Regions from separate parts of the Lysinibacillus sp. G01H genome, predicted to be linked through region 3. Evidence: a T-box and tRNA genes for the amino acid it is inferred to sense, from the RefSeq annotation. Region 3 holds a T-box; the other regions hold tRNA genes.

Region 1 (10,594 bases), 700 kb from region 3:
TTACAGGAATTGAAGGCGCAAAAGTAGCATTCGCACAAGGAAAAGTTGCTGCCCTCACTATTGCATCCAAGTTAGGTGCTAGCGTTACGCAACTAGACATTCAACAAGCAATTGAAGATGTAGAAACAACAAGGGCTAATGCCCATATCCAATTCCATCCGGAAGTTTTAGTAGGTCGTCAAAAAATGAAGGAAATATGGTCACAAACTTTGTCACATACGCTAAGTTAATTATGTCCATTTTTTTAGACAAAAGTAAAAAAGTGTATACAGTTTTTAAATCAATTGTTCCTATAAAAAATCTTTCTCTAGCTTTTTAAGAGAAAGATTTTTTATTTTTTTATAGCCTTAACCCATTCGTTTCGTTGTCGAAAAAACATGAAGCTCAATTATTGGCATAAAAAATGCATTATCCATTAGTAGAAATAAAAGTTGAAAGGAGGGTTTCTATAGAACGATAGAGGAAGAAACAAGGATGTGGGCTGTGAAATGATTCTTTAAGGGGGAGAATAAATGGAAGCAATCGTAAATACTTTAGTTGATTACATTTGGGGAAATGCACTCGTTTACTTAGCATTAGGTGTAGGCTTATATTTCACTGTTATTACAAAAGCTGTTCAATTTCGTTATATTCCTGAGATGATACGGTTATTGCGTCAACGAGGGGAAACGAACGAAGGCATCTCTTCTTTTCAAGCTTTCTGTATGGCGTTGTCTGGACGTGTCGGGGTTGGTAATATTGCTGGGGTGGCAACTGCTATTGCTGCTGGGGGACCCGGTGCAGTATTTTGGATGGGAGTTATGGCCTTCCTCGGTGGAGCAAGTGCATTCATCGAATCAACTTTAGCACAAGTATACAAAGAAAAGGCGGATAATCAATATCGTGGTGGATCTCCCTATTATATTGAAAAAGGGTTAAAATTAAAAGGATTTGCCATCTTTGTAGCAATCGTAATTTGTATTTCGTATGGAATTTTAGTGCCAGGGATTCAAGCAAACACAATAGCTGCTTCATTTGATACAGCATTTCATTTTCCACCATTTGTAACAGGTATAATTATTGTTGTACTTTTAGCATTAATCATTTTTGGTGGCATTAAGCGGATTGCACGAGTAGCAGATAAAGTTGTCCCAATTATGGCGCTTGCTTATGTTCTATTAACAATCATTATTTTAGGAGCTAATTTAAGTGAAATTCCTGGAATGCTTAAATTAATCGTTACAAGCGCATTTGGTACAAATGAAATATTCGGAGGTATCGTTGGAGCGGCTATTGCCTGGGGTGTAAGACGTTCAGTATTTTCAAATGTGGCTGGTGCAGGTGAAGCAACATTCAGTTCAGCTGCCGCTGAAGTAACACACCCAGCTAAACAAGGTTTAGTCCAAGGTTTCTCGATTTATATTGATACGATAATCGTTTGCACAGCAACGGCTTTAATGATTTTAATAACAGGTATGTATAATGTAACACCTCCTGGCGCTACAACACCGCTTGTAGAGAACGTTCCAGGCCTTGTTGCAGGTACTGCTTATACGCAAGCCGCTGTATCTACTGTATTTCATAATCTTGGAAGTAGTTTTGTAGCCATTGCCATTTTCCTTTTTGCCTTTACAACTTTAATGGCATACTATTATATAGCAGAAACGACAATTGTATATCTAGATAAGAAATTACAATATCCAATATTAAAATTCGTTTTAAAAATAGTTTTTTTAATAGTCGTTTACATCGGAAGCATTCAATCTGTGAGCCTTATGTGGGGATTGGGGGATATTGGATTCGGAAGTATGAGCTATTTAAACTTTATTGTAATCGTTTTATTATCAAAACCTGCTATTAAAGTTTTGCGTGATTATGATCGTCAAAAGAAGGCAGGCCTGGATCCTATTTTCGATCCACGTGAGGTTGGCATTGAAAACGCCGATTTTTGGATTGCATACAGTGATAGATTTAAAAAGAAGAAATAAGTATGAAATAAAAAACAGTCAGCACTCAGCTGACTGTTTTTGTTGCCTAGCGACGTCCTACTCTCACAGGGGGAAGCCCCCAACTACCATCGGCGCTAAAGAGCTTAACTTCCGTGTTCGGTATGGGAACGGGTGTGACCTCTTTGCCATCATCACTAGACTTATTCGACCTCCAATACACGGCGTATTACTGCGTCAGCTGCTCTCGTTCAATCAGTCACGTACAAAAGTACGCTCCTTCAATCACTCATTTGCTTCCTTGTACTACTTGTGTCTTGAAGCTCTCTTTTTTATTGAAAGATTTGTTCTTTCAAAACTGGATAAACGGTGCATTGAATGTTTCAAACGTTTTGGTTAAGTCCTCGATCGATTAGTATTCGTCAGCTCCATGTGTCACCACACTTCCACCTCGAACCTATCTACCTCATCGTCTTTGAGGGATCTTACTTACTTGCGTAATGGGAAATCTCATCTTGAGGGGGGCTTCATGCTTAGATGCTTTCAGCACTTATCCCGTCCACACATAGCTACCCAGCGATGCCTTTGGCAAGACAACTGGTACACCAGCGGTGTGTCCATCCCGGTCCTCTCGTACTAAGGACAGCTCCTCTCAAATTTCCTACGCCCACGACGGATAGGGACCGAACTGTCTCACGACGTTCTGAACCCAGCTCGCGTACCGCTTTAATGGGCGAACAGCCCAACCCTTGGGACCGACTACAGCCCCAGGATGCGATGAGCCGACATCGAGGTGCCAAACCTCCCCGTCGATGTGGACTCTTGGGGGAGATAAGCCTGTTATCCCCGGGGTAGCTTTTATCCGTTGAGCGATGGCCCTTCCATGCGGAACCACCGGATCACTAAGCCCGTCTTTCGACCCTGCTCGACTTGTAGGTCTCGCAGTCAAGCTCCCTTGTGCCTTTACACTCTACGAATGATTTCCAACCATTCTGAGGGAACCTTTGGGCGCCTCCGTTACCTTTTAGGAGGCGACCGCCCCAGTCAAACTGTCCGCCTGACACTGTCTCCTGCCCCGCTAAGGGGCATGGGTTAGAATTTCAATACAACCAGGGTAGTATCCCACCGACGCCTCCTTCGAAGCTGGCGCTCCGAGATCTCTGGCTCCTACCTATCCTGTACAAGTTGTACCAAAATTCAATATCAGGCTACAGTAAAGCTCCACGGGGTCTTTCCGTCCTGTCGCGGGTAACCTGCATCTTCACAGGTACTATAATTTCACCGAGTCTCTCGTTGAGACAGTGCCCAGATCGTTACGCCTTTCGTGCGGGTCGGAACTTACCCGACAAGGAATTTCGCTACCTTAGGACCGTTATAGTTACGGCCGCCGTTTACTGGGGCTTCAATTCGCAGCTTCGCTTGCGCTAACCACTCCTCTTAACCTTCCAGCACCGGGCAGGCGTCAGCCCCTATACGTCACCTTACGGTTTTGCAGAGACCTGTGTTTTTGCTAAACAGTCGCCTGGGCCTATTCACTGCGGCTCTCATGCGCTTGCACGCTCAAGAGCACCCCTTCTCCCGAAGTTACGGGGTCATTTTGCCGAGTTCCTTAACGAGAGTTCTCTCGCACACCTTAGGATTCTCTCCTCGACTACCTGTGTCGGTTTGCGGTACGGGCACCTCTCACCTCGATAGAGGCTTTTCTTGGCAGTGTGAAATCAGGAACTTCGTCCATACGGACTCGCCATCACAGCTCAACGTTACAGTGTGCGGATTTGCCTACACACACGCCTTACTGCTTGGACGCGCACAACCAACGGCGCGCTTACCCTATCCTACTGCGTCCCCCCATTTCTCAAACGGTGAGGAGGTGGTACAGGAATATCAACCTGTTGTCCATCGCCTACGCCTATCGGCCTCGGCTTAGGTCCCGACTAACCCTGAGCGGACGAGCCTTCCTCAGGAAACCTTAGTCATACGGTGGACGGGATTCTCACCCGTCTTTCGCTACTCATACCGGCATTCTCACTTCTAAGCGCTCCACCAGTCCTTCCGGTCTGACTTCAACGCACTTAGAACGCTCTCCTACCACTGACATCGTAGATGTCAATCCACAGCTTCGGTGAATCGTTTAGCCCCGATACATTTTCGGCGCAGCGTCACTCGACCAGTGAGCTATTACGCACTCTTTAAATGATGGCTGCTTCTAAGCCAACATCCTGGTTGTCTGTGCAACGCCACATCCTTTTCCACTTAACGATTACTTTGGGACCTTAGCTGGTGGTCTGGGCTGTTTCCCTTTTGACTACGGATCTTATCACTCGCAGTCTGACTCCCGTGTATAAATATCTGGCATTCGGAGTTTGTCTGAATTCGGTAAACCGGGATGGCCCCCTAGTCCAAACAGTGCTCTACCTCCAGTATTCTCATCACGAGGCTAGCCCTAAAGCTATTTCGGAGAGAACCAGCTATCTCCAAGTTCGATTGGAATTTCTCCGCTACCCACACCTCATCCCCGCACTTTTCAACGTGCGTGGGTTCGGGCCTCCAGTAAGTGTTACCTCACCTTCACCCTGGACATGGGTAGATCACCTGGTTTCGGGTCTACGACCACGTACTATTTCGCCCTATTCAGACTCGCTTTCGCTGCGGCTCCGCCTTCTAAAGCTTAACCTCGCACGTAATCGTAACTCGCCGGTTCATTCTACAAAAGGCACGCTATCACCCATTAACGGGCTCTAACTACTTGTAGGCACACGGTTTCAGGATCTCTTTCACTCCCCTTCCGGGGTGCTTTTCACCTTTCCCTCACGGTACTGGTTCACTATCGGTCACTAGGTAGTATTTAGCCTTGGGAGATGGTCCTCCCGGATTCCGACGGAATTTCACGTGTTCCGCCGTACTCAGGATCCACTCAGGAGAGAACGAACTTTCGACTACAGGGCTTTTACCTGCTCTGGCGGACCTTTCCAAGTCGCTTCATCTAACTCGCTCTTTTGTAACTCCGTATTGAGTGTCCTACAACCCCAAGAGGCAAGCCTCTTGGTTTGGGCTCTTCCCGTTTCGCTCGCCGCTACTCAGGGAATCGATTTTTCTTTCTCTTCCTCCAGGTACTTAGATGTTTCAGTTCCCTGGGTCTGCCTTCAAGACGCTATGTATTCACGTCAAGATACTACGCGATTAAACGTAGTGGGTTCCCCCATTCGGAAATCTCCGGATCAAAGCTCACTTACAGCTCCCCGAAGCATATCGGTGTTAGTGCCGTCCTTCTTCGGCTCCTAGTGCCAAGGCATTCGCCGTGCGCCCTTAATAACTTAACCAAGTTATTAAGCCTATAAAAAACTTAAAAAATAAATGTGTTTGTTACAATTTCAATGTCGTTTTATCCAGTTTTCAAAGAACAAGTTTTGAAGTGTTTCATTCAGATAGAATGAACCTTCAAAACTGAACGCAAAACGTAATCGTACAAACCCAAGGTTTGTATTCCGAAATAATCCTTAGAAAGGAGGTGATCCAGCCGCACCTTCCGATACGGCTACCTTGTTACGACTTCACCCCAATCATCTATCCCACCTTCGGCGGCTGGCTCCAAAAGGTTACCTCACCGACTTCGGGTGTTACAAACTCTCGTGGTGTGACGGGCGGTGTGTACAAGGCCCGGGAACGTATTCACCGCGGCATGCTGATCCGCGATTACTAGCGATTCCGGCTTCATGTAGGCGAGTTGCAGCCTACAATCCGAACTGAGAACGACTTTATCGGATTAGCTCCCTCTCGCGAGTTGGCAACCGTTTGTATCGTCCATTGTAGCACGTGTGTAGCCCAGGTCATAAGGGGCATGATGATTTGACGTCATCCCCACCTTCCTCCGGTTTGTCACCGGCAGTCACCTTAGAGTGCCCAACTAAATGATGGCAACTAAGATCAAGGGTTGCGCTCGTTGCGGGACTTAACCCAACATCTCACGACACGAGCTGACGACAACCATGCACCACCTGTCACCGTTGCCCCCGAAGGGGAAACTATATCTCTACAGTGGTCAACGGGATGTCAAGACCTGGTAAGGTTCTTCGCGTTGCTTCGAATTAAACCACATGCTCCACCGCTTGTGCGGGCCCCCGTCAATTCCTTTGAGTTTCAGTCTTGCGACCGTACTCCCCAGGCGGAGTGCTTAATGCGTTAGCTGCAGCACTAAGGGGCGGAAACCCCCTAACACTTAGCACTCATCGTTTACGGCGTGGACTACCAGGGTATCTAATCCTGTTTGCTCCCCACGCTTTCGCGCCTCAGCGTCAGTTACAGACCAGAAAGTCGCCTTCGCCACTGGTGTTCCTCCAAATCTCTACGCATTTCACCGCTACACTTGGAATTCCACTTTCCTCTTCTGCACTCAAGTCCCCCAGTTTCCAATGACCCTCCACGGTTGAGCCGTGGGCTTTCACATCAGACTTAAAGGACCGCCTGCGCGCGCTTTACGCCCAATAATTCCGGACAACGCTTGCCACCTACGTATTACCGCGGCTGCTGGCACGTAGTTAGCCGTGGCTTTCTAATAAGGTACCGTCAAGGTACAGCCAGTTACTACTGTACTTGTTCTTCCCTTACAACAGAGTTTTACGATCCGAAAACCTTCTTCACTCACGCGGCGTTGCTCCATCAGGCTTTCGCCCATTGTGGAAGATTCCCTACTGCTGCCTCCCGTAGGAGTCTGGGCCGTGTCTCAGTCCCAGTGTGGCCGATCACCCTCTCAGGTCGGCTACGCATCGTCGCCTTGGTGAGCCGTTACCTCACCAACTAGCTAATGCGCCGCGGGCCCATCCTATAGCGACAGCGAGATGCCGTCTTTCAGTCTCTTGCCATGAAGCAAAAGAGATTATTCGGTATTAGCCCCGGTTTCCCGGAGTTATCCCAAACTATAGGGTAGGTTGCCCACGTGTTACTCACCCGTCCGCCGCTAACGTCAAAGGAGCAAGCTCCTTTTCTGTTCGCTCGACTTGCATGTATTAGGCACGCCGCCAGCGTTCGTCCTGAGCCAGGATCAAACTCTCCATAAAAGAAATTTGATTAGCTCAAATTGTTTTGCTGGCATCATGTTTGATGTCCAAAATTGTGTTTCGTTCACTAGCTAAACTAGCTACTTAAAACTTTATTGATTACGTTTTGCTTGTTCAGTTTTCAAGGTTCATGTCGTTGCCCTTTTGGACAACTATTTAAATTTATCATACAACCAAGAGGTTGTCAATACTTTTTTTGGAGCGGGTGATGAGAATCGAACTCACGACATCAGCTTGGAAGGCTGAGGTTTTACCATTAAACTACACCCGCATATATTTTCTTAAAAATGGCGCGCCCGGCAGGAGTCGAACCCACAACCTTCTGATCCGTAGTCAGACGCTCTATCCAATTGAGCTACGGGCGCATATGAAATTAATTGACTTGGTGCGGCCGAGAGGACTTGAACCTCCACGGGGTTGCCCCCACTAGGCCCTCAACCTAGCGCGTCTGCCGTTCCGCCACGACCGCATTCGATTAGTAACTTTTTTATTATACTATGATAATTCGAAAAGTCAACTCTTTTTCTTAAAGAGATGAGCCATGAAGGACTCGAACCTTCGACCCTCTGATTAAAAGTCAGATGCTCTACCAACTGAGCTAATGGCTCGAATTAAGAAATGAATGGCTGGGGTACTAGGATTCGAACCTAGGCATGACGGAATCAAAATCCGTTGCCTTACCGCTTGGCTATACCCCAATAAGTGGCGGTCCCGACCGGGATCGAACCGGCGATCTCCTGCGTGACAGGCAGGCATGTTAACCGCTACACCACGGGACCAAAATATTATATACATTAAATTATGAAAAATGACCCCTACGGGATTCGAACCCGTGTTACCGCCGTGAAAGGGCGGTGTCTTAACCACTTGACCAAGGGGCCATGGCTCCGAAGGCAGGACTCGAACCTGCGACAACCTGATTAACAGTCAGGTGCTACTACCAACTGAGCTACTTCGGAATAATTCATGTTATGTTGTCGCCGTTATCTTGTCGACTTTTACTATTATAGGGACAACTCAACAAAACGTCAACTATTTTTCAAACTTTTTTTACTCCACTAATTTTAATTTCCCCAAACACTTACTGCAACAATACTTTTCAACATTCATTTTTATTTTCCGTATATATAATTGGTGGCAATTGACACAAGTATATGTATAGCGTCGTCGCTGTTTTTTAACTGTAGCTTTAGGGACATGTAAAACTGCACAAAATCGGGGGGCATCTACTTTCCTTAATAATTCTCTAAAATCTTTATCTCGATGCTGATACCCTTTACCTTCAATATGTAGGTGATAATGGCATAATTCGTGTAAAACAATACCTTGAATTTCCTCCAAACCATATAACTCATAGGCTTTAGGATTAATCTCAATATTATGGGATTGTAAAAGATATCGTCCTCCCGTTGAACGTAATCTCGCATTAAAGTAGGCTTGATGCAGAAATGGCCTCTGAAAGTTTTCTAAAGATAAGCGACGAACAAGCTCTTGTAATTCTTGATTGTCCATAGTAATCACCTCTAACAACAAGAATACCACACTGCGTAGTATAGACAGTGTGGCAAAAATTTAGTACTCAAACTAATACTTGATTTTTAGGTGGAAGCATCGTTAAAGAGATACGTCCTTTCGTTACATCTATTTGTTCAACCCAGACAGTTACAATATCCCCAAGCGCCACAACTTCTAATGGATGCTTAATACGTTTATTTTGGAGTTTAGAAATATGCACAAGTCCATCTTGCTTCACGCCAATGTCAACAAATGCGCCGAAATCTACTACATTTCTTACCGTTCCCTGCAATTCCATACCTACTTTTAAATCTTCCATTTTTAATACATCAGTCTTAAGCAATGGTTGTGGGAATGCATCACGTGGGTCACGACTAGGTTTCATTAAAGTATCCACGATATCTTGAATTGTCACGACTCCTACTCCAAGCACATCACTTAACTTTTGGATATTTAGTGCTGCAATAGCTTCCTCTGCCTTCTGTGTCCCTAACTCTTTTTTATCTATTTGAGCCTCTGCTAATATTTGCTCAGCAAGAGCATAGCTCTCAGGGTGAATACCTGTAGCATCAAACGGATTTTTTGCTTCTGGGACACGTAGGAAACCAATAGCTTGTTCATACGTTTTGGCGCCTAACCTTGGAATCTTCTTTAATTGCGCACGTGTAGTAAATTGACCATTTTCCTCTCGCGTCTTTACGATATTCTCCGCAACAGTTTTTGATAGACCAGAAACGTATTGTAAGAGTGATGATGAAGCCGTATTTACATCAACACCAACTTGGTTAACAGCAGTTTCTACTATAAAAGATAGTGATTCATTTAATTTTTTTTGAGAAACATCATGCTGATACTGACCTACACCCACAGCTTTTGGTTCAATTTTCACTAACTCTGATAAAGGATCCTGTAAGCGACGTGCAATGGAGACAGCACTACGTTGTTCAACCTGTAAATCAGGAAATTCTGTACGTGCAATTTCAGACGCTGAATAAACAGATGCCCCCGCTTCATTGACAATCACATAGGCTATTTCAGTAGTAAGCTCGTTTAATACATCCGCGATAAATTGTTCTGTCTCTCGAGATGCTGTACCATTACCAATGGCAATTATACTTATTGGATACTTTGCCAAAATTCCTTTTACAATAGCTTTGGATTTTGCTACATCTGGTTTCGGTGGATGTGGGTAAATAGCTGTAACCTCAAGCATTTTCCCAGTTTCATCTACAACTGCTAGCTTGCAACCTGTACGGTAAGCTGGATCAACCCCTAAAACATATTTACCTTTCATAGGTGGCTGTAGCAATAGGTTACGTAAATTTTCGGAAAAAATATGAATAGCCTGTGCCTCAGCTTTTTCTGTAAGCTCGTTTCGTAATTCCCTTTCAATTGAAGGCTGAATTAAACGCTTGTACGAATCCTCGATTGCTAGTTTAACTTCTGCAATAGCAGGAGACGAACCAGTTGCAGGTATCCATTCTTTCCACATAATCATTAATACTCGGTCCACCGGCACATGAATAGAAACCTTTAAGATTTCTTCTTTCTCTCCTCGGTTTATCGCTAAAATACGGTGTGGTACAATGCGACTAACAGGCTCTTCATATGCGTAATACATTTCAAAAACATTTTTCTTGTCGATTTCTGTATTTTTCACAGACGTCACAAGAATTCCATCTTTCCATGAATAAGCTCGGATTTTTTCACGAATAGAGGCATCGTCCGCAAAGCGTTCTGCTAATATATCTCGAGCTCCTATTAGGGCTTCTTCCGTATTGGCAACTTGTTCATTGTCCACAAAGTCAGTTGCTAATTGCTCTAATGCATCATCACTAAATGCTAATAAGAGATCTGCAAGAGGCTCTAAACCTTTCTCTTTTGCAATCGTCGCCTTTGTACGTCGTTTTTGCTTATAAGGTCTATATAAATCCTCAACACGTTGTAAGATTGTTGCAGAAAGAATAGCCTGCTCTAATTCTAGTGTAAGCTTTTCTTGCTCTTGGATTAATCGTATAACTTCTTCTTTTCGTTGTTCAAGTTGCTGTATGTAGTGATAACGATCTTCTACAGCTTTAATTTGCACCTCATCGAGTGATC
Region 2 (10,594 bases), 1.3 Mb from region 3:
AATGCCCCCAATGCATTGATGAACGGTTCCTCATGTAATGAATTCCAAAGTCGAGTAGCACCTTTTTGCGCTAGTGTTTGTTCAATTACTACTGTTCCCTGTAATTTAACAACTTCTTCAGCTGAATATGTGCGTTCAATACCAGCCCAACGTGGGTTTTCAGCCCATTGTTTTTCTAAAGTTTCGATTCTTTCTTGACGAGTTGACATATTGAAATTCCACCTTCCCCTTTGTGTACAATATACTCTGTTAAAAAACTTTTAATTATCTGTTCCATAACAGGTTTATTTGTTGTAAATTAATATATAACAGACTATTTGAATTTTCATTATTTTTCGATAAAAGATCAAATTTTAAGGATAAAACTACCTTTTTTGACGATGAAATTTGGAAGACTGTTTACAAACAAGGGGGATATTCACAATGAACAATGAGTTAAATTCTTTCGTAAAAGATATTTCACAACAATATATTTTTATGTTGAAAGACTGGATACCTGCTGATTCATCCATTGCGATTGCTGTTGAAAATTCTTATGTTTATTTTCACTCTGGTCACCAAAGTATTCATTTAGAGATAGGTCAACAAGTCTTACCTGGGAGTATTGCGGACCAAGTATTACAGACTCAAAAAAGAACAGATGCTATATTAGATAATTCCCTATTCGATACGCCATATTACGGCATTGGTTATCCTATATACATTCAAAATAAGCCTGCTGCTCTCGTCATTGTCCTACCGTCATCATTTACAGCAAAAAGAGCAGAACCATTTCAATTTTTAACTGGAAAGCAAGAGGAGGAATGGAATCCTGTAGCAATTAATAAAATATCTCATATTGAAAGCCTACAGAAAAAAACATGGTTTTATGTAGAGGGTGATCAGTATAAAACGAGCATTACACTCAAAGAACTTCAATTACGATTACCATCATATTTTATTCGTATCCATAGATCTTACATTGTAAATATACACTTCATAAAAAAAATGGCACGTGATTTAACATCAAATTTTATTGTCACTTTAATTGATGGAAATGAGTTGCCAGTGAGTCAATCTTATCTAACTGATCTTCGGAGTGCTCTTGAATTTTAAGTATATAGGGCTGTCTTTTTCGGGGGACAGCCTAATTTAAACTATCTTCTTAATTTGTGTACAACAAAAAAAGACCAGAGAATTTATTCTCTGATCTTTCATTTGCCTAGCGACGTCCTACTCTCACAGGGGGAAGCCCCCAACTACCATCGGCGCTAAAGAGCTTAACTTCCGTGTTCGGTATGGGAACGGGTGTGACCTCTTTGCCATCATCACTAGACTTATTCGACCTCCAATACACGGCATATTACTGCGTCAGCTGCTCTCGTTCAATCAGTCACGTACAAAAGTACGCTCCTTCAATCACTCATTTGCTTCCTTGTACTACTTGTGTCTTGAAGCTCTCTTTTTTATTGAAAGATTTGTTCTTTCAAAACTGGATAAACGGTGCATTGAATGCTTCAAACTTTTTTGGTTAAGTCCTCGATCGATTAGTATTCGTCAGCTCCATGTGTCACCACACTTCCACCTCGAACCTATCTACCTCATCGTCTTTGAGGGATCTTACTTACTTGCGTAATGGGAAATCTCATCTTGAGGGGGGCTTCATGCTTAGATGCTTTCAGCACTTATCCCGTCCACACATAGCTACCCAGCGATGCCTTTGGCAAGACAACTGGTACACCAGCGGTGTGTCCATCCCGGTCCTCTCGTACTAAGGACAGCTCCTCTCAAATTTCCTACGCCCACGACGGATAGGGACCGAACTGTCTCACGACGTTCTGAACCCAGCTCGCGTACCGCTTTAATGGGCGAACAGCCCAACCCTTGGGACCGACTACAGCCCCAGGATGCGATGAGCCGACATCGAGGTGCCAAACCTCCCCGTCGATGTGGACTCTTGGGGGAGATAAGCCTGTTATCCCCGGGGTAGCTTTTATCCGTTGAGCGATGGCCCTTCCATGCGGAACCACCGGATCACTAAGCCCGTCTTTCGACCCTGCTCGACTTGTAGGTCTCGCAGTCAAGCTCCCTTGTGCCTTTACACTCTACGAATGATTTCCAACCATTCTGAGGGAACCTTTGGGCGCCTCCGTTACCTTTTAGGAGGCGACCGCCCCAGTCAAACTGTCCGCCTGACACTGTCTCCTGCCCCGCTAAGGGGCATGGGTTAGAATTTCAATACAACCAGGGTAGTATCCCACCGACGCCTCCTTCGAAGCTGGCGCTCCGAGATCTCTGGCTCCTACCTATCCTGTACAAGTTGTACCAAAATTCAATATCAGGCTACAGTAAAGCTCCACGGGGTCTTTCCGTCCTGTCGCGGGTAACCTGCATCTTCACAGGTACTATAATTTCACCGAGTCTCTCGTTGAGACAGTGCCCAGATCGTTACGCCTTTCGTGCGGGTCGGAACTTACCCGACAAGGAATTTCGCTACCTTAGGACCGTTATAGTTACGGCCGCCGTTTACTGGGGCTTCAATTCGCAGCTTCGCTTGCGCTAACCACTCCTCTTAACCTTCCAGCACCGGGCAGGCGTCAGCCCCTATACGTCACCTTACGGTTTTGCAGAGACCTGTGTTTTTGCTAAACAGTCGCCTGGGCCTATTCACTGCGGCTCTCATGCGCTTGCACGCTCAAGAGCACCCCTTCTCCCGAAGTTACGGGGTCATTTTGCCGAGTTCCTTAACGAGAGTTCTCTCGCACACCTTAGGATTCTCTCCTCGACTACCTGTGTCGGTTTGCGGTACGGGCACCTCTCACCTCGATAGAGGCTTTTCTTGGCAGTGTGAAATCAGGAACTTCGTCCATACGGACTCGCCATCACAGCTCAACGTTACAGTGTGCGGATTTGCCTACACACACGCCTTACTGCTTGGACGCGCACAACCAACGGCGCGCTTACCCTATCCTACTGCGTCCCCCCATTTCTCAAACGGTGAGGAGGTGGTACAGGAATATCAACCTGTTGTCCATCGCCTACGCCTATCGGCCTCGGCTTAGGTCCCGACTAACCCTGAGCGGACGAGCCTTCCTCAGGAAACCTTAGTCATACGGTGGACGGGATTCTCACCCGTCTTTCGCTACTCATACCGGCATTCTCACTTCTAAGCGCTCCACCAGTCCTTCCGGTCTGACTTCAACGCACTTAGAACGCTCTCCTACCACTGACATCGTAGATGTCAATCCACAGCTTCGGTGAATCGTTTAGCCCCGATACATTTTCGGCGCAGCGTCACTCGACCAGTGAGCTATTACGCACTCTTTAAATGATGGCTGCTTCTAAGCCAACATCCTGGTTGTCTGTGCAACGCCACATCCTTTTCCACTTAACGATTACTTTGGGACCTTAGCTGGTGGTCTGGGCTGTTTCCCTTTTGACTACGGATCTTATCACTCGCAGTCTGACTCCCGTGTATAAATATCTGGCATTCGGAGTTTGTCTGAATTCGGTAAACCGGGATGGCCCCCTAGTCCAAACAGTGCTCTACCTCCAGTATTCTCATCACGAGGCTAGCCCTAAAGCTATTTCGGAGAGAACCAGCTATCTCCAAGTTCGATTGGAATTTCTCCGCTACCCACACCTCATCCCCGCACTTTTCAACGTGCGTGGGTTCGGGCCTCCAGTAAGTGTTACCTCACCTTCACCCTGGACATGGGTAGATCACCTGGTTTCGGGTCTACGACCACGTACTATTTCGCCCTATTCAGACTCGCTTTCGCTGCGGCTCCGCCTTCTAAAGCTTAACCTCGCACGTAATCGTAACTCGCCGGTTCATTCTACAAAAGGCACGCTATCACCCATTAACGGGCTCTAACTACTTGTAGGCACACGGTTTCAGGATCTCTTTCACTCCCCTTCCGGGGTGCTTTTCACCTTTCCCTCACGGTACTGGTTCACTATCGGTCACTAGGTAGTATTTAGCCTTGGGAGATGGTCCTCCCGGATTCCGACGGAATTTCACGTGTTCCGCCGTACTCAGGATCCACTCAGGAGAGAACGAACTTTCGACTACAGGGCTTTTACCTGCTCTGGCGGACCTTTCCAAGTCGCTTCATCTAACTCGCTCTTTTGTAACTCCGTATTGAGTGTCCTACAACCCCAAGAGGCAAGCCTCTTGGTTTGGGCTCTTCCCGTTTCGCTCGCCGCTACTCAGGGAATCGATTTTTCTTTCTCTTCCTCCAGGTACTTAGATGTTTCAGTTCCCTGGGTCTGCCTTCAAGACGCTATGTATTCACGTCAAGATACTACGCGATTAAACGTAGTGGGTTCCCCCATTCGGAAATCTCCGGATCAAAGCTCACTTACAGCTCCCCGAAGCATATCGGTGTTAGTGCCGTCCTTCTTCGGCTCCTAGTGCCAAGGCATTCGCCGTGCGCCCTTAATAACTTAACCAAGTTATTAAGCCTATAAAAAACTTAAAAAATAAATGTGTTTGTTACAATTTCAATGTCGTTTTATCCAGTTTTCAAAGAACAAAAAAATGGTGGAGCCTAGCGGGATCGAACCGCTGACCTCCTGCGTGCAAGGCAGGCGCTCTCCCAGCTGAGCTAAGGCCCCAAGAGGTATATATGGTGGGCCTAAATGGACTCGAACCATCGACCTCACGCTTATCAGGCGTGCGCTCTAACCAGCTGAGCTATAGGCCCTCTTGGAAGTTTTATTAAATTTCATAAACCTTCAAAACTGAACGCAAAACGTAATCGTACAAACCCAAGGTTTGTATTCCGAAATAATCCTTAGAAAGGAGGTGATCCAGCCGCACCTTCCGATACGGCTACCTTGTTACGACTTCACCCCAATCATCTATCCCACCTTCGGCGGCTGGCTCCAAAAGGTTACCTCACCGACTTCGGGTGTTACAAACTCTCGTGGTGTGACGGGCGGTGTGTACAAGGCCCGGGAACGTATTCACCGCGGCATGCTGATCCGCGATTACTAGCGATTCCGGCTTCATGTAGGCGAGTTGCAGCCTACAATCCGAACTGAGAACGACTTTATCGGATTAGCTCCCTCTCGCGAGTTGGCAACCGTTTGTATCGTCCATTGTAGCACGTGTGTAGCCCAGGTCATAAGGGGCATGATGATTTGACGTCATCCCCACCTTCCTCCGGTTTGTCACCGGCAGTCACCTTAGAGTGCCCAACTAAATGATGGCAACTAAGATCAAGGGTTGCGCTCGTTGCGGGACTTAACCCAACATCTCACGACACGAGCTGACGACAACCATGCACCACCTGTCACCGTTGCCCCCGAAGGGGAAACTATATCTCTACAGTGGTCAACGGGATGTCAAGACCTGGTAAGGTTCTTCGCGTTGCTTCGAATTAAACCACATGCTCCACCGCTTGTGCGGGCCCCCGTCAATTCCTTTGAGTTTCAGTCTTGCGACCGTACTCCCCAGGCGGAGTGCTTAATGCGTTAGCTGCAGCACTAAGGGGCGGAAACCCCCTAACACTTAGCACTCATCGTTTACGGCGTGGACTACCAGGGTATCTAATCCTGTTTGCTCCCCACGCTTTCGCGCCTCAGCGTCAGTTACAGACCAGAAAGTCGCCTTCGCCACTGGTGTTCCTCCAAATCTCTACGCATTTCACCGCTACACTTGGAATTCCACTTTCCTCTTCTGCACTCAAGTCCCCCAGTTTCCAATGACCCTCCACGGTTGAGCCGTGGGCTTTCACATCAGACTTAAAGGACCGCCTGCGCGCGCTTTACGCCCAATAATTCCGGACAACGCTTGCCACCTACGTATTACCGCGGCTGCTGGCACGTAGTTAGCCGTGGCTTTCTAATAAGGTACCGTCAAGGTACAGCCAGTTACTACTGTACTTGTTCTTCCCTTACAACAGAGTTTTACGATCCGAAAACCTTCTTCACTCACGCGGCGTTGCTCCATCAGGCTTTCGCCCATTGTGGAAGATTCCCTACTGCTGCCTCCCGTAGGAGTCTGGGCCGTGTCTCAGTCCCAGTGTGGCCGATCACCCTCTCAGGTCGGCTACGCATCGTCGCCTTGGTGAGCCGTTACCTCACCAACTAGCTAATGCGCCGCGGGCCCATCCTATAGCGACAGCCGAAACCGTCTTTCAGTCCTTCACCATGAAGTAAAGGAGATTATTCGGTATTAGCCCCGGTTTCCCGGAGTTATCCCAAACTATAGGGTAGGTTGCCCACGTGTTACTCACCCGTCCGCCGCTAACGTCAAAGGAGCAAGCTCCTTTTCTGTTCGCTCGACTTGCATGTATTAGGCACGCCGCCAGCGTTCGTCCTGAGCCAGGATCAAACTCTCCATAAAAGAAATTTGATTAGCTCAAATTGTTTTGCTGGCATCATGTTTGATGTCCAAAATTGTGTTTCGTTCGCTAGTAAAACTAGCTACTTAAAACTTTATTGATTACGTTTTGCTTGTTCAGTTTTCAAGGTTCATGTATTTGAATTGGTGGAGCCTAGCGGGATCGAACCGCTGACCTCCTGCGTGCAAGGCAGGCGCTCTCCCAGCTGAGCTAAGGCCCCGTTTTTTTATTTTTAGGAAATGGTCGGGAAGACAGGATTCGAACCTGCGACCCCTTGGTCCCAAACCAAGTGCTCTACCAAGCTGAGCTACTTCCCGTTGTTATTATGGCGCGCCCGACAGGAGTCGAACCCATAACCTTCTGATCCGTAGTCAGACGCTCTATCCAATTGAGCTACGGGCGCATTTAAAATGGTGCCGAGGACCGGAATCGAACCGGTACGGTAGTCACCTACCGCAGGATTTTAAGTCCTGTGCGTCTGCCAGTTCCGCCACCCCGGCACATTTGGAGCGGAAGACGAGGTTCGAACTCGCGACCCCCACCTTGGCAAGGTGGTGTTCTACCACTGAACTACTTCCGCATGTGCATAAGCTTTTTTTATCTGGCAATGAAAATAATGGTGCGGGTGAAGGGAGTCGAACCCCCACGCCTTGCGGCGCTAGATCCTAAGTCTAGTGCGTCTGCCAATTCCGCCACACCCGCTTATTATTATTTGAAAATGGTGAGCCATGAAGGACTCGAACCTTCGACCCTCTGATTAAAAGTCAGATGCTCTACCAACTGAGCTAATGGCTCGAAAAATGGTGCCGGCTATAGGAATCGAACCCACGACCTACTGATTACAAGTCAGTTGCTCTACCTGCTGAGCTAAACCGGCATATGGTGGAGGATGACGGGCTCGAACCGCCGACCCTCTGCTTGTAAGGCAGATGCTCTCCCAGCTGAGCTAATCCTCCTGGGTATTATGCCTAGCGATGTCCTACTCTCACAGGGGGAAGCCCCCAACTACCATCGGCGCTAAAGAGCTTAACTTCCGTGTTCGGTATGGGAACGGGTGTGACCTCTTTGCCATCATCACTAGACTTATTAAAAGACAAGATTTATTATACCATATTTCAGTATAAATACAAGCTTTTTTTAAAACTTACTTGTTCTTTCAAAACTGGATAAACGGTGCATTGAATGCTTCAAACTTTTTTGGTTAAGTCCTCGATCGATTAGTATTCGTCAGCTCCATGTGTCACCACACTTCCACCTCGAACCTATCTACCTCATCGTCTTTGAGGGATCTTACTTACTTGCGTAATGGGAAATCTCATCTTGAGGGGGGCTTCATGCTTAGATGCTTTCAGCACTTATCCCGTCCACACATAGCTACCCAGCGATGCCTTTGGCAAGACAACTGGTACACCAGCGGTGTGTCCATCCCGGTCCTCTCGTACTAAGGACAGCTCCTCTCAAATTTCCTACGCCCACGACGGATAGGGACCGAACTGTCTCACGACGTTCTGAACCCAGCTCGCGTACCGCTTTAATGGGCGAACAGCCCAACCCTTGGGACCGACTACAGCCCCAGGATGCGATGAGCCGACATCGAGGTGCCAAACCTCCCCGTCGATGTGGACTCTTGGGGGAGATAAGCCTGTTATCCCCGGGGTAGCTTTTATCCGTTGAGCGATGGCCCTTCCATGCGGAACCACCGGATCACTAAGCCCGTCTTTCGACCCTGCTCGACTTGTAGGTCTCGCAGTCAAGCTCCCTTGTGCCTTTACACTCTACGAATGATTTCCAACCATTCTGAGGGAACCTTTGGGCGCCTCCGTTACCTTTTAGGAGGCGACCGCCCCAGTCAAACTGTCCGCCTGACACTGTCTCCTGCCCCGCTAAGGGGCATGGGTTAGAATTTCAATACAACCAGGGTAGTATCCCACCGACGCCTCCTTCGAAGCTGGCGCTCCGAGATCTCTGGCTCCTACCTATCCTGTACAAGTTGTACCAAAATTCAATATCAGGCTACAGTAAAGCTCCACGGGGTCTTTCCGTCCTGTCGCGGGTAACCTGCATCTTCACAGGTACTATAATTTCACCGAGTCTCTCGTTGAGACAGTGCCCAGATCGTTACGCCTTTCGTGCGGGTCGGAACTTACCCGACAAGGAATTTCGCTACCTTAGGACCGTTATAGTTACGGCCGCCGTTTACTGGGGCTTCAATTCGCAGCTTCGCTTGCGCTAACCACTCCTCTTAACCTTCCAGCACCGGGCAGGCGTCAGCCCCTATACGTCACCTTACGGTTTTGCAGAGACCTGTGTTTTTGCTAAACAGTCGCCTGGGCCTATTCACTGCGGCTCTCATGCGCTTGCACGCTCAAGAGCACCCCTTCTCCCGAAGTTACGGGGTCATTTTGCCGAGTTCCTTAACGAGAGTTCTCTCGCACACCTTAGGATTCTCTCCTCGACTACCTGTGTCGGTTTGCGGTACGGGCACCTCTCACCTCGATAGAGGCTTTTCTTGGCAGTGTGAAATCAGGAACTTCGTCCATACGGACTCGCCATCACAGCTCAACGTTACAGTGTGCGGATTTGCCTACACACACGCCTTACTGCTTGGACGCGCACAACCAACGGCGCGCTTACCCTATCCTACTGCGTCCCCCCATTTCTCAAACGGTGAGGAGGTGGTACAGGAATATCAACCTGTTGTCCATCGCCTACGCCTATCGGCCTCGGCTTAGGTCCCGACTAACCCTGAGCGGACGAGCCTTCCTCAGGAAACCTTAGTCATACGGTGGACGGGATTCTCACCCGTCTTTCGCTACTCATACCGGCATTCTCACTTCTAAGCGCTCCACCAGTCCTTCCGGTCTGACTTCAACGCACTTAGAACGCTCTCCTACCACTGACATCGTAGATGTCAATCCACAGCTTCGGTGAATCGTTTAGCCCCGATACATTTTCGGCGCAGCGTCACTCGACCAGTGAGCTATTACGCACTCTTTAAATGATGGCTGCTTCTAAGCCAACATCCTGGTTGTCTGTGCAACGCCACATCCTTTTCCACTTAACGATTACTTTGGGACCTTAGCTGGTGGTCTGGGCTGTTTCCCTTTTGACTACGGATCTTATCACTCGCAGTCTGACTCCCGTGTATAAATATCTGGCATTCGGAGTTTGTCTGAATTCGGTAAACCGGGATGGCCCCCTAGTCCAAACAGTGCTCTACCTCCAGTATTCTCATCACGAGGCTAGCCCTAAAGCTATTTCGGAGAGAACCAGCTATCTCCAAGTTCGATTGGAATTTCTCCGCTACCCACACCTCATCCCCGCACTTTTCAACGTGCGTGGGTTCGGGCCTCCAGTAAGTGTTACCTCACCTTCACCCTGGACATGGGTAGATCACCTGGTTTCGGGTCTACGACCACGTACTATTTCGCCCTATTCAGACTCGCTTTCGCTGCGGCTCCGCCTTCTAAAGCTTAACCTCGCACGTAATCGTAACTCGCCGGTTCATTCTACAAAAGGCACGCTATCACCCATTAACGGGCTCTAACTACTTGTAGGCACACGGTTTCAGGATCTCTTTCACTCCCCTTCCGGGGTGCTTTTCACCTTTCCCTCACGGTACTGGTTCACTATCGGTCACTAGGTAGTATTTAGCCTTGGGAGATGGTCCTCCCGGATTCCGACGGAATTTCACGTGTTCCGCCGTACTCAGGATCCACTCAGGAGAGAACGAACTTTCGACTACAGGGCTTTTACCTGCTCTGGCGGACCTTTCCAAGTCGCTTCATCTAACTCGCTCTTTTGTAACTCCGTATTGAGTGTCCTACAACCCCAAGAGGCAAGCCTCTTGGTTTGGGCTCTTCCCGTTTCGCTCGCCGCTACTCAGGGAATCGATTTTTCTTTCTCTTCCTCCAGGTACTTAGATGTTTCAGTTCCCTGGGTCTGCCTTCAAGACGCTATGTATTCACGTCAAGATACTACGCGATTAAACGTAGTGGGTTCCCCCATTCGGAAATCTCCGGATCAAAGCTCACTTACAGCTCCCCGAAGCATATCGGTGTTAGTGCCGTCCTTCTTCGGCTCCTAGTGCCAAGGCATTCGCCGTGCGCCCTTAATAACTTAACCAAGTTATTAAGCCTATAAAAAACTTAAAAAATAAATGTGTTTGTTACAATTTCAATGTCGTTTTATCCAGTTTTCAAAGAACAAGTTTTGAAGTGTTTCATTCAGATAGAATGAACCTTCAAAACTGAACGCAAAAC
Region 3 (10,594 bases):
TGCATTAAATTCATTATTAAGCCTAGCTCGCATCAATCGGAAGGAAGATTTAGTTGCGGGCATGGAGGCTTTGGCAACATTTTTTAAATTTAAATACAATAATCATGAGGTGTTAATTGCGTTAAAGAACGAGATACAATTTGTCGATAGTTATTTAAATATTCAACAATTGCGATTTGGCCATCGTTTGACTGTAAATAAATATGTTGATGATAAAGCACTATCCGTCCAAATACCACCTTTTATTCTGCAGACCATTATTGAAAATGCATATAAACATAGCTTTGAAAAACATATAGGACCTGCAGAGCTATCCATTATAATCAAAAAAATGGATAATAGCTTATTAATTGAAATTAAAAATACACAGCCATTAGAAAAAATAGAAATGACTACTGAACAGGTAGTAGACGAACTGCAGCAAGGTTATGGTCTCGAAAATATTAGAAAACGGCTTGAGCTTATCTATGGGCTAGAAAATATTTTATTCTCGATACAAAACAATGAACAGCATTACACCGTTACAATCCATGTTCCTGCTTAGGCATTCTATCAACTGGAAGGAGAAAGGAGAATCTCACCATGAATATTTTAATCGCAGATGATGAGCCATTAGAGCTTGAGCAAATGATTTATTTATTAAAGCCACATTTTCCAAATTGGACCTTCCATACTGCCCAAGATGCCTCACAAGCTCTGCAATTAGCTAAAAAGCACCGTATGACTATCGCCTTTTTGGATATTCAAATGCCTGGGAAAGATGGAATCACGTTGAGCAAGGAATTAAAAGCGCTTTATGAGGTAGACATCATCATGGTAACAGCTTATCAAACGTTTGAATATGCCCAACAAGCATTGCGGATCGGAGTAAAGGATTATCTTACAAAACCAGTCATTGCAAGTGAATTAGATGCGATTGTGGAGAAATATAAGGTGTGGAGTTCTAACCATGATGCGATCCAAAGCGCACTTTCCTATATTCATGAAAACTATTATGAAAAACTGAGTCTCAATATTATTGCTGAAAAAATTCATTTGAATCCTAGCTATTTAAGTAGGAAATTTTTGGAGGAGCAGTCTATTGGCATTAATGAATATATTAATAATTATCGCCTAGAAATGGCTGTAAAGAAAATCAATGAAAATCTAGACACAAGTATGTCTGCGATTGCTGAGAGCTGTGGTTTTAATAGTCAGCACTATTTTAGTGTTGCGTTTAAGAAAAAATATAATCAATCACCACGTCAATATAAATCCTCTAAAATGAGTAAAGGTCTTTAGATAGTATGTTAAGGAAGTTTTCATTGCTTGTTCCATTTGGAAGTTTAAGCACAGCAGCAGGAGTCATTATTCTTTTAGCGAGATGGATTAATGGTAATTTATTATTGTCCTCTCCTTCAGCCCTTATTTCTTTTGGTTTTATGGCGGGCATTTGTTATACATTAGCAACAGCTATTTCGTTTATCATACTTGGCTCATTGTTGAATAAGAGCGATTACACAAAAAATCAGCATACACAAAGTTTTTTGCTCTTTACCATACAGCGTAAATTGTCTGGTATGAATTTAAAGGTTATACGTCTATTTTACCTGCTAACAGGTATTGAACTTTGGCTTATTCAATTAATAAGCATTAGTGTATTGTCTGAAATTATGTTAAATATTCCAGTACCTATTACACTTTTTTTCTTTTTAATCGGCATCTTACTTCTTGACCGCATCATGTCAGTGAAAAGTATACTATGGTTGGAAATTTTATTTATTATTGCTCTTTTTTCATTACTTATTTTTATCCCTATTTATTACTTTGTATTAAATGGGGCAAGCACCGTATATGAGGGTATTCGCTTATATCACCCTTATTTATTTTATTTTAAAAATAGCGAAATTCTGCTGTTCTATGTCATTATTCAACTAGCTGTTTTAGGACAAGTATTTTTTGATAAATCAACATGGTATTTAATTGCCTTTATAAAACCTAAAAAAGTACGTCGCAGTCTGTTTTCCTCAGGTGTAATTTTAGCGTTATTAACGCTATCATTTACTGCGATTTTAATGATTGCCCTATACAGCGGATCATTTGGCCAATTCCAAGTACTGATTTTTACGTTTTTATATGAAGTGCAACCAGGCTTTCTTACATTTGCTTTTCTCGTCATTGTCCTATTAGCCATTGTCACAACCTTGCTTGTGGACATGCGGGCAACGAAACGTTTTTTTGTGACCAAAAGACCCTATTATTTCTATTTGATTGGCCTAATGATTATCTTATTCACCTGTTTCTTATCTATCGATTTAACGATTTTAGGTGTTATTTATTCTTTTGCCTTCCTGCACATTACCATGCTACCGTTTGTGTTAATCCTTTTATTTACGAATCGTCATGTTCATAAGCATAGTTGGCTTGTCATCCTGCTTTCCATCATTATTGGAATTGGTGTTGGTTTAAGCTTTAATACGCTTTACGGATTAGCTGCAAGCTTTATGATCTCAAGTATTTATCAATTAATGCTTCAGACTGAAACGATAGAAAAAAATACCTGAACTCGAGATTATTCGGGTTCAGGTTTATACTTTATTTAACTGATATAAAATAAGAATAGAATTAGTGATAGCAAGCCAACAATGGCCGAACTAATGGAAACATAATGTCTTTTTTCCTCTCGACCATAGTAATAGTCAATAAAAATAGAGCTGAAAAGGCTGACAGCTAAATATCCTCCAATGATAACAGTAAATAAAATCCATCCTTTTATTATGATCACCATGAGCATCATGGTATTCAAAATTTTAATAGCCCAAACAGCACGTCTATGCCGACTATTGACATATTCCTTTGGTATGTTAAATTTTTTCCTCATTAGTTTATCGACAAGCATTTGGATAGCTATGAGAAAAACTAGCATAACGATTAAACCTGACATTCCCAATTTAGCATCTTCTTTGAGAGCAAGATCTAAATAAGCCTTTGCCAGCTCTTTATTATCTACTTTATAAAATGAATTGTTGTCATAATCAACAATTCCGATATCCTCCTCGTTTATGAACATTTTCAGCTTCATAACCTGCCCTTTTTCAAACTCTACCCAGACATCACGTTGTAATCTAAAAAAGGTACGCTCATTCATTTGTTTCATTGTAGCTTGCTGTAATAGTTGATGTAATAACTCTTTTTCTGAACTTTGCTCCATTACTCGTTGTCCAATGACCCACCCAGGTCTTCCAGCCTTAAAGATCTCCTCATCTGAATTATAAATCATTGTATATTTTTTTATTGATTGCTGCTGTGCTAACTGAACAATTGAAGCATGTTGCTTTTGCTCTATCTGCCCTAATGGACCGATTTCTATTATCAATAGAAACATGACAATCGTGCCTATGATGATCAAGGGATATGTCCAGCGTCTTGTTTTTTTTGTTTTCCGCACTTGCCGTAAAATATCCTCCTGTAAGGATTGTGTAAATCGTGGTGCTTCACCAAGTTCTTGATCCAATTTCTCTTTAAAAGTAGTCATCCATTAACACCTTCCACTCACTATTCACTAATTTTTCCTGTAACATTTTCCTTGCTCGATGCAATCTGGTTTTAACTGTATTTTCTGCACATGTAAGAATATCTGCAATTTCTCTAACCTTTAATTCCTGATAATAATAAAGAATGACGACTTCTCTATAAGTAATAGGCAACTCAAATAAAGCATTTGTTAAGGTTGACCGTTCATGCTGTGCTAATAGCAGCGTTTCTGGTGTTCGTTTACTTGCACCAATATGCAATTTTTCAAAAAGTTGATGGCGTTTATTTTTCCAGCTTCGTAAATAATCATGACTTTTATGTACAGTTATTTTAACTAAATAGGTCTTTAGAGATGCTCTATGTTCAAAGCGATCCCGCTGCCGATAATAAGAAAAAAAGACATCCTGGACTATTTCTTCTGCCATCGCCCAATCCTTTACATAAAGATAAGCCACACGTAAGCAATATTCTCCGTGTTCTTTCATAATGGCCACTAAATGCTCACTCATCCAAACACCTCCTATAAACATTCACCCTATAGTCGTAATCCGAACTTAGTTGGTTTCAAAAAAATCGAAAAAGTTTCGTTAACATGAGAGTCATAAAAAGAAAAAATCCTCACACAATAAGAGGGTATTTTTTATGAAATATCCTACATTTTTTAGACTGAATTTATTTGTATGCTGTGTTGCATACTTTTTTTCTATTATCTATTGAATACCTAGCGAAAAAACTGTTATAGTGAGATTGTTTGTCTGACGTCTGACTAATTAAGATCTTTAGCTGTTCTTCTGAAATTGGAACATCAGGACAAAATATCACAGATACTTATGGAGGAACTTATGAGATACTTAATATCCTTTTGTGGATTGTTACTTGTTTTTGCCTTAGCTTTATTAATGAGTAAAAACAAAAAAGAAATAAAATATAAATATATAGTGATTATGTTGATCATCCAATTTTTATTGGCAGCTTTACTACTCAATACAACGGTTGGCTATGTGCTAATTAAAGGAATCACCAAAGTATTTGATCACTTATTGTCCTATGCAAATGCGGGTATATCATTTGTTTTTGGAGGCTTAGCAAATGAAGGAGAATCACCCTTCTTTTTAGCTGTTTTATTACCGATCGTCTTTATATCTGTTCTGATTGGGATCTTGCAGCATTTTAAAATACTTCCTTTTTTAATGAAATGGGTAGGTTTATTTTTAAGTAAAGTAAGTGGCATGGGGAAATTGGAATCCTATAATGCTGTTGCTTCTGCTATGGTTGGCCAATCTGAAGTATTCATCACTGTTAAAAAGCAATTAGATAAGATTGCACCACAACGTATGTATACGTTATGCGCTTCTGCTATGTCGACTGTTTCGATGTCAGTAGTTGGTGCTTATATGACGATGATTGAGCCAAAGTATGTCGTAACGGCCATTGTATTAAACCTGTTTGGCGGATTTATTATTGTTTCTATCATTAATCCATATACTGTGGATGAAAAAGAAGATATCTTAACGATTGAAGATGAACAGAAGCAAGCGTTCTTTCAAATGATTGGCGAATATATTATGGATGGCTTTAAAGTAGCCATCATTGTTGGAGCAATGCTTATTGGTTTCGTTGCATTAATGGATTTAATCAATTCATTATTCGATATGATTATTGGTATATCCTTCCAAGAAATATTAGGCTATATCTTTGCGCCAATCGCTTTCCTAATGGGTATTCCATGGGCAGATGCTGTGGCTGCTGGCGGTATTATGGCAACTAAATTAGTAACGAATGAATTCGTTGCCATGATTAACCTTGGCGACGTCTCAGCGTCCATGAGTGAACGTACACTAGGCATTATTTCTGTATTCCTTGTATCCTTTGCCAACTTTTCATCCATCGGTATTATTTCGGGAGCTGTAAAAGGTTTGAATGAAAGACAAGGTAATGTCGTTGCCCGCTTTGGCTTAAAGTTGTTGTACGGTGCTACACTCGTAAGTATCCTAACAGCTATTATTGTGGGATTGATTATTTAAATTGTATTGAACTGCACTCAGTTAGATGGGTGCAGTCCTTATTTTATCGCTTATATAACGCCAAATTAAAAAATGTACATTACTAAAATTGAATTTAGTAATGTACATTTTTACTTTATAGCTCTTTATTTGACGACAATATTGACAAGTTTGCCTGGAATAACGATGATTTTCACTAAGCTCTTTCCTGCCATATATTCTTGAACCTTTTCATCAGCAAGTGCTACTTTTTCGATGTCCTCTTTTGACGCATCTTTTGCTACAACAATCTTCGCACGTACTTTACCAGCAACCTGTACAGCAATTTCTACTTCATCATCCACAAGCTTTGCTTCATCATAGGTTGGCCATTGCTCGTAAGAAAGTGTTGAATTGTGACCTAATAGTTGCCATAGTTCTTCTGCAATATGCGGAGCGATTGGTGCTAGCATTTTCACAAAGCCTTCAGCATAAGCCGTTGGAATCACATCAGCTTTATAGCAATCATTAATAAAGACCATCATTTGTGAAATAGCTGTGTTAAAGCGGATGCCTTCATAATCCTCTGTCACTTTTTTCACTGTTTGGTGGTATGATTTTTCAAGTGATTGATCGTTAGACACTTGGATTTTTGCTGAAATTGTGCCATCTTCTTCATTGACAAATAGACGCCAGATACGGTCTAAGAAGCGGCGTGCTCCATCTAAACCATTTGTAGACCATGCAACAGAAGCCTCAAGTGGGCCCATGAACATTTCATATAAACGTAATGTATCGGCACCATGTGACGTAATGATTTCATCTGGGTTGACAACATTACCCTTAGATTTAGACATTTTCTCGTTACCTTCACCTAGAATCATTCCCTGGTTAAATAATTTTTGGAATGGCTCTTTTGTATGAACAACGCCTAAATCATAGAGAACTTTATGCCAGAAGCGAGCGTATAGTAAATGCAATACAGCATGCTCCGCACCACCAATATAAATATCCACTGGTAACCAACGTTTTAGTAACTCTGGGTCTGCAATCGCCTCTGTATTTGTAGGGTCGATATAGCGTAGGAAGTACCAGCTCGAACCTGCCCACTGCGGCATTGTATTTGTTTCACGACGCCCTTTTTTACCTGTCTCTGGGTCGACAACATTTACCCATTCATCAATATTTGCTAATGGTGATTCACCAGTACCTGATGGACGGATATTATCTGTTTTTGGTAGCATTAATGGTAATTCTGATTCTGGAACTGGCGTTATCGTGCCATCTTCCCAATGAATCATTGGAATTGGTTCACCCCAATAACGCTGACGGGAGAATAACCAGTCACGTAGACGATAAGAAATTTTCTTCTCCCCTACACCTTTTTCCGCTAACCATTCAATGGCTTTCGCAATGCCATCTGCTTTATTTAAGCCATTCAGGAATTCAGAGTTAATATGTTGACCATCACCTGTAAATGCTTCTTTGCTAATGTCTCCACCTTCAAGGACAGGAACGATGTCTAAGCCAAATTCAGTTGCAAATTCATAGTCACGCTCATCATGTGCTGGCACCGCCATAATAGCACCTGTACCATAAGACACTAACACATAGTCAGCAATCCAAATTGGCACTTTTTTACCGTTAATCGGATTCACTGCATAAGCACCTGTAAATACGCCTGTTTTTTCTTTCGCTAAATCTGTACGCTCTAGGTCAGATTTCATTTTAACTTTCTCTAAATAAGCCTCAACAGCTTGGCGTTGGTCAGCTGTTGTAATTTGTTCCACTAATTTATGCTCTGGTGCAAGCACACAGTATGTAGCACCAAACAATGTATCAGGACGTGTTGTGAAAACTGTGAAGTTTTGATCTGAACCGTCAATGGCAAATGTCACTTCTGCCCCTTCTGAACGGCCAATCCAATTGCGTTGCATATCTTTAATAGATTCAGGCCAATCAACTTCTTCTAAGTCATCGATTAAACGGTCAGCATAGGCTGTAATTTTAAGCATCCACTGCTTCATTGGTCGGCGTTCTACTGGATGACCACCACGCTCTGATTTCCCATCAATTACTTCTTCGTTAGCTAATACCGTACCAAGTGCTGGACACCAGTTAACAGCTACTTCATCCACATAAGCTAAACCTTTCTTATAAAGCTGGATAAAAATCCATTGTGTCCATTTATAATACTCTGGATCAGTTGTGTTAATTTCGCGATCCCAATCATAGCTGAAGCCTAGCTCTTGAATTTGTCGTTTAAATGTCGCAATATTTTTAGCTGTAAATTCAGCTGGATCATTCCCTGTATCAAGTGCATATTGCTCAGCCGGTAAACCAAAAGCATCCCAGCCCATTGGATGAAGTACATTATAGCCTTGCATACGTTTAAAGCGTGATAGAATATCAGTTGCCGTATACCCCTCTGGATGGCCTACATGAAGTCCTGCGCCAGATGGATAAGGGAACATATCTAATGCATAAAATTTAGGCTTCGCTGTTTCATTTTCAGTTTTAAATGTTTTGTTATCAGCCCAATATTGCTGCCACTTTTTTTCAATTTGTTCATGATTAAAACTCATTTTTTTTCCTCCTTCGATTGATCGTGCTGCTCTCCATCATAATTGACAAAATATTTAAAAAATAAAAAAACTCGCCCCTTTCTTATAGAAGGGACGAGAGAATTTGTACTCCCGCGGTACCACCCAAATTAGTGATTACACTCGGCTCAAGCTTCCTTAACGCGGAAGAAACGACACACGTTGTTTCACGCGGGCAGACTCAGAAGGCGAGTTCAACTTGCATTCTTACTAGCTCCCACCAACCGCTAGCTCTCTAAAAAGAACCACAAATCTACTATTCCTCATCACAGTCTTTACATGATATTGCATTTATTCTAATGGAAAGTATTGAAAAGCACAAGCCTTTGTTTACAGCTTACCCATTACTGAACAATTAAATCCTTTTCTTCCTTAGACTTTGATAAATCCTGACATTCATGAAAAGCAAAGTGCTGACAACCAATACATTGATTGACGTTTAAATAATGGAAAGCTTTTGTAATCGCTTCTCCAGTATGCTGAAAAAAATGCTGCGCGCCTATTTTATCGTAAAGTCCATTGTGCTGCAGAGCATCCTTTACATCTCCTTGCACACCCGTTACCAAAATAGTACCGCCCTGTGCTGTATAATTTTCAATGATATTGCTAAAATATGCTTCTCCAGTAGAATCCATAAAGGGCACTTTCCCCATCCGTAATATCAAAACTCTTGGTTGCTGATGCAAAGTACTTTCAATCGTTTGTTCAAACATTTGTGCAGCACCAAAAAACAACGGCCCTTCAATTGTGTACATACTAATTTGCGGGCAATCATGCTGCTGATGCACTACATGTGGCTGTACCTTTTCACTTTTATTTGAATGATCTGGAAGTACTTTTGTAACAACAAGCTTTTCACTCATGCGTTTCGCAAATAATAGCACAGCCAGCACAAGCCCTACCTCAACTGCTAATGTAAGACTAGTGAATACCGTTAATAAAAAGGTAATCAATAATACTAGTGTGTCGCCTGATTTTAATTTTGCGATATGTGAAAAATGATGTCGTTCACTCATATTCCAGGCTACGACCATCAGTACCGGAGCCATGCTTGCTAACGGAATATGAGATGCATATGGAGCTAATAACAATAATGTGATTAAAACAAACACACCATGAATGATACCCGACATGGGAGATACTGCGCCTGTTTTGATATTGGTCGCTGTGCGTGCAATGGCGCCTGTTGCTGGAATACCACCGAATAAAGGCGTCACAATATTAGCAATCCCCTGACCAATTAACTCACGATTACTGTTATGCTTACTATTTGTCATTCCATCCGCCACAACTGCCGATAATAGAGACTCAATACCACCTAGCATTGCAATGACAAACGCGGGACCAATAAGTTGTTGTAATCGTTCGAGCGTGATGTTCGGTAAGGCGAAATGAGGTAATGTATTAGGAATCTGACCATAAGCGGTTGCAATAGTAGCAACTTGTCCTGAAAAGAAGAAAGTTGCCATCAGTGTAGAGACAATGATACCCGCTAATGCTCCAGGAACCTTTGGAAAAAACTTTGGTGTTATCATTATTGTCGCCAAGCATACGGCGGCAGTAAGAATACTATACGTATTTGTCGTACCAAGCTGCTTAATGATTTCCTGTATGTTGGCGATAAAATATTCATGTCTTTTAACATTTGTTAGGCCTAGAAAGTTAGCGATTTGACCTGTAAAAATAATCACAGCTATCCCTGCTGTAAAACCAACTGTTACAGGACGTGGAATAAACTTAATTAAAGTCCCTAACTTAAAAAAGCCCATGACACAAAGCAATACCCCTGCCATTAAACCCGCAAGTAATAAATCTTCATAACCATAGGTAAGTACAATCCCCAATAGAATTGGCACAAACGCCCCCGTAGGCCCTCCTATTTGATATTTAGAACCGCCAAAGAGAGAAATAAGAATACCTGCAATGCAAGCCGTATAAATCCCATATTCTGGTTTCACACCCGATGCTATGGCAAAGGACATGGCAAGCGGAATAGCAACGATTCCCACAATAATCCCTGACAATAAATCCTTCTTTACATGTTGAACTGAATATCCTTCAAAGCGTCCTGTAAACAGTGACTTCATAGATAAATCTTCCCTTCGAAATAATAAGCAAAGCCCAATTTGTCATCATCATTGATTTACTTATTCTCTTCGTCACCTTCATTACTTGTCATTTCCTCTAATCTCGAAATGGTATGAACCAAATGGTTATTAAAAATATCCTTTGCCACCCCAAGTAATGCACCAATCATTGGGTCACTTAAAGAATAATAAACTTTTTTGCCTTCCTTGACGCCATAAACAATATTTTTAGCACGCAATACACTTAATTGCTGAGAAACAGCAGAACCCTCTTTCTCTAAGCAATCTTGAATCTCATTGACACTTTTCTGTCCATCTACAAGGAGTTCAAGTATTCTAATGCGTAACGGATGTGCTAATGCTTTGAAAAAATCTGCTTTAAACTGTTGTAAGCCCTCTTCCATAAAAA

What was found. The T-box of region 3 lies ahead of leuS (leucine--tRNA ligase). A T-box ahead of a tRNA ligase gene usually reads a tRNA of that ligase, here a tRNA-Leu.
Region 1: it encodes a tRNA-Leu, which carries the amino acid that the T-box ahead of leuS (leucine--tRNA ligase) is inferred to sense. The anticodon was not compared.
Region 2: it encodes a tRNA-Leu, which carries the amino acid that the T-box ahead of leuS (leucine--tRNA ligase) is inferred to sense. The anticodon was not compared.

The regions. Positions count from the first base shown of each region.
Region 1 covers NZ_CP118397.1:4,184,066-4,194,659, forward strand. The annotation lists gene PSR12_RS21230 (NAD(P)/FAD-dependent oxidoreductase) at 1-230, shown strand, start outside; gene PSR12_RS21235 (alanine/glycine:cation symporter family protein) at 513-1,967, shown strand; rRNA gene rrf (5S ribosomal RNA) at 2,012-2,127, opposite strand; rRNA gene PSR12_RS21245 (23S ribosomal RNA) at 2,318-5,245, opposite strand; rRNA gene PSR12_RS21250 (16S ribosomal RNA) at 5,427-6,979, opposite strand; tRNA gene PSR12_RS21255 (tRNA-Gly) at 7,177-7,250, opposite strand; tRNA gene PSR12_RS21260 (tRNA-Arg) at 7,268-7,344, opposite strand; tRNA gene PSR12_RS21265 (tRNA-Leu) at 7,363-7,448, opposite strand; tRNA gene PSR12_RS21270 (tRNA-Lys) at 7,515-7,587, opposite strand; tRNA gene PSR12_RS21275 (tRNA-Gln) at 7,603-7,677, opposite strand; tRNA gene PSR12_RS21280 (tRNA-Asp) at 7,683-7,758, opposite strand; tRNA gene PSR12_RS21285 (tRNA-Glu) at 7,789-7,860, opposite strand; tRNA gene PSR12_RS21290 (tRNA-Asn) at 7,862-7,938, opposite strand; gene PSR12_RS21295 (SprT family protein) at 8,030-8,491, opposite strand; gene PSR12_RS21300 (Tex family protein) at 8,559-10,594, opposite strand, start outside.
Region 2 covers NZ_CP118397.1:115,372-125,965, reverse strand. The annotation lists gene aceA (isocitrate lyase) at 1-209, opposite strand, end outside; gene PSR12_RS00640 (LytTR family DNA-binding domain-containing protein) at 424-1,095, shown strand; rRNA gene rrf (5S ribosomal RNA) at 1,200-1,315, opposite strand; rRNA gene PSR12_RS00630 (23S ribosomal RNA) at 1,507-4,434, opposite strand; tRNA gene PSR12_RS00625 (tRNA-Ala) at 4,524-4,599, opposite strand; tRNA gene PSR12_RS00620 (tRNA-Ile) at 4,612-4,688, opposite strand; rRNA gene PSR12_RS00615 (16S ribosomal RNA) at 4,783-6,334, opposite strand; tRNA gene PSR12_RS00610 (tRNA-Ala) at 6,477-6,552, opposite strand; tRNA gene PSR12_RS00605 (tRNA-Pro) at 6,573-6,649, opposite strand; tRNA gene PSR12_RS00600 (tRNA-Arg) at 6,659-6,735, opposite strand; tRNA gene PSR12_RS00595 (tRNA-Leu) at 6,744-6,832, opposite strand; tRNA gene PSR12_RS00590 (tRNA-Gly) at 6,838-6,912, opposite strand; tRNA gene PSR12_RS00585 (tRNA-Leu) at 6,950-7,034, opposite strand; tRNA gene PSR12_RS00580 (tRNA-Lys) at 7,052-7,127, opposite strand; tRNA gene PSR12_RS00575 (tRNA-Thr) at 7,134-7,209, opposite strand; tRNA gene PSR12_RS00570 (tRNA-Val) at 7,213-7,288, opposite strand; rRNA gene rrf (5S ribosomal RNA) at 7,299-7,414, opposite strand; rRNA gene PSR12_RS00560 (23S ribosomal RNA) at 7,530-10,457, opposite strand.
Region 3 covers NZ_CP118397.1:3,488,280-3,498,873, forward strand. The annotation lists gene PSR12_RS17640 (sensor histidine kinase) at 1-544, shown strand, start outside; gene PSR12_RS17645 (response regulator transcription factor) at 583-1,281, shown strand; gene PSR12_RS17650 (permease) at 1,305-2,543, shown strand; gene PSR12_RS17655 (DUF4181 domain-containing protein) at 2,579-3,514, opposite strand; gene PSR12_RS17660 (sigma-70 family RNA polymerase sigma factor) at 3,501-4,022, opposite strand; gene PSR12_RS17665 (NupC/NupG family nucleoside CNT transporter) at 4,356-5,537, shown strand; gene leuS (leucine--tRNA ligase) at 5,663-8,080, opposite strand; T-box leader at 8,167-8,377, opposite strand; gene PSR12_RS17675 (SulP family inorganic anion transporter) at 8,443-10,185, opposite strand; gene PSR12_RS17680 (ArsR/SmtB family transcription factor) at 10,242-10,589, opposite strand.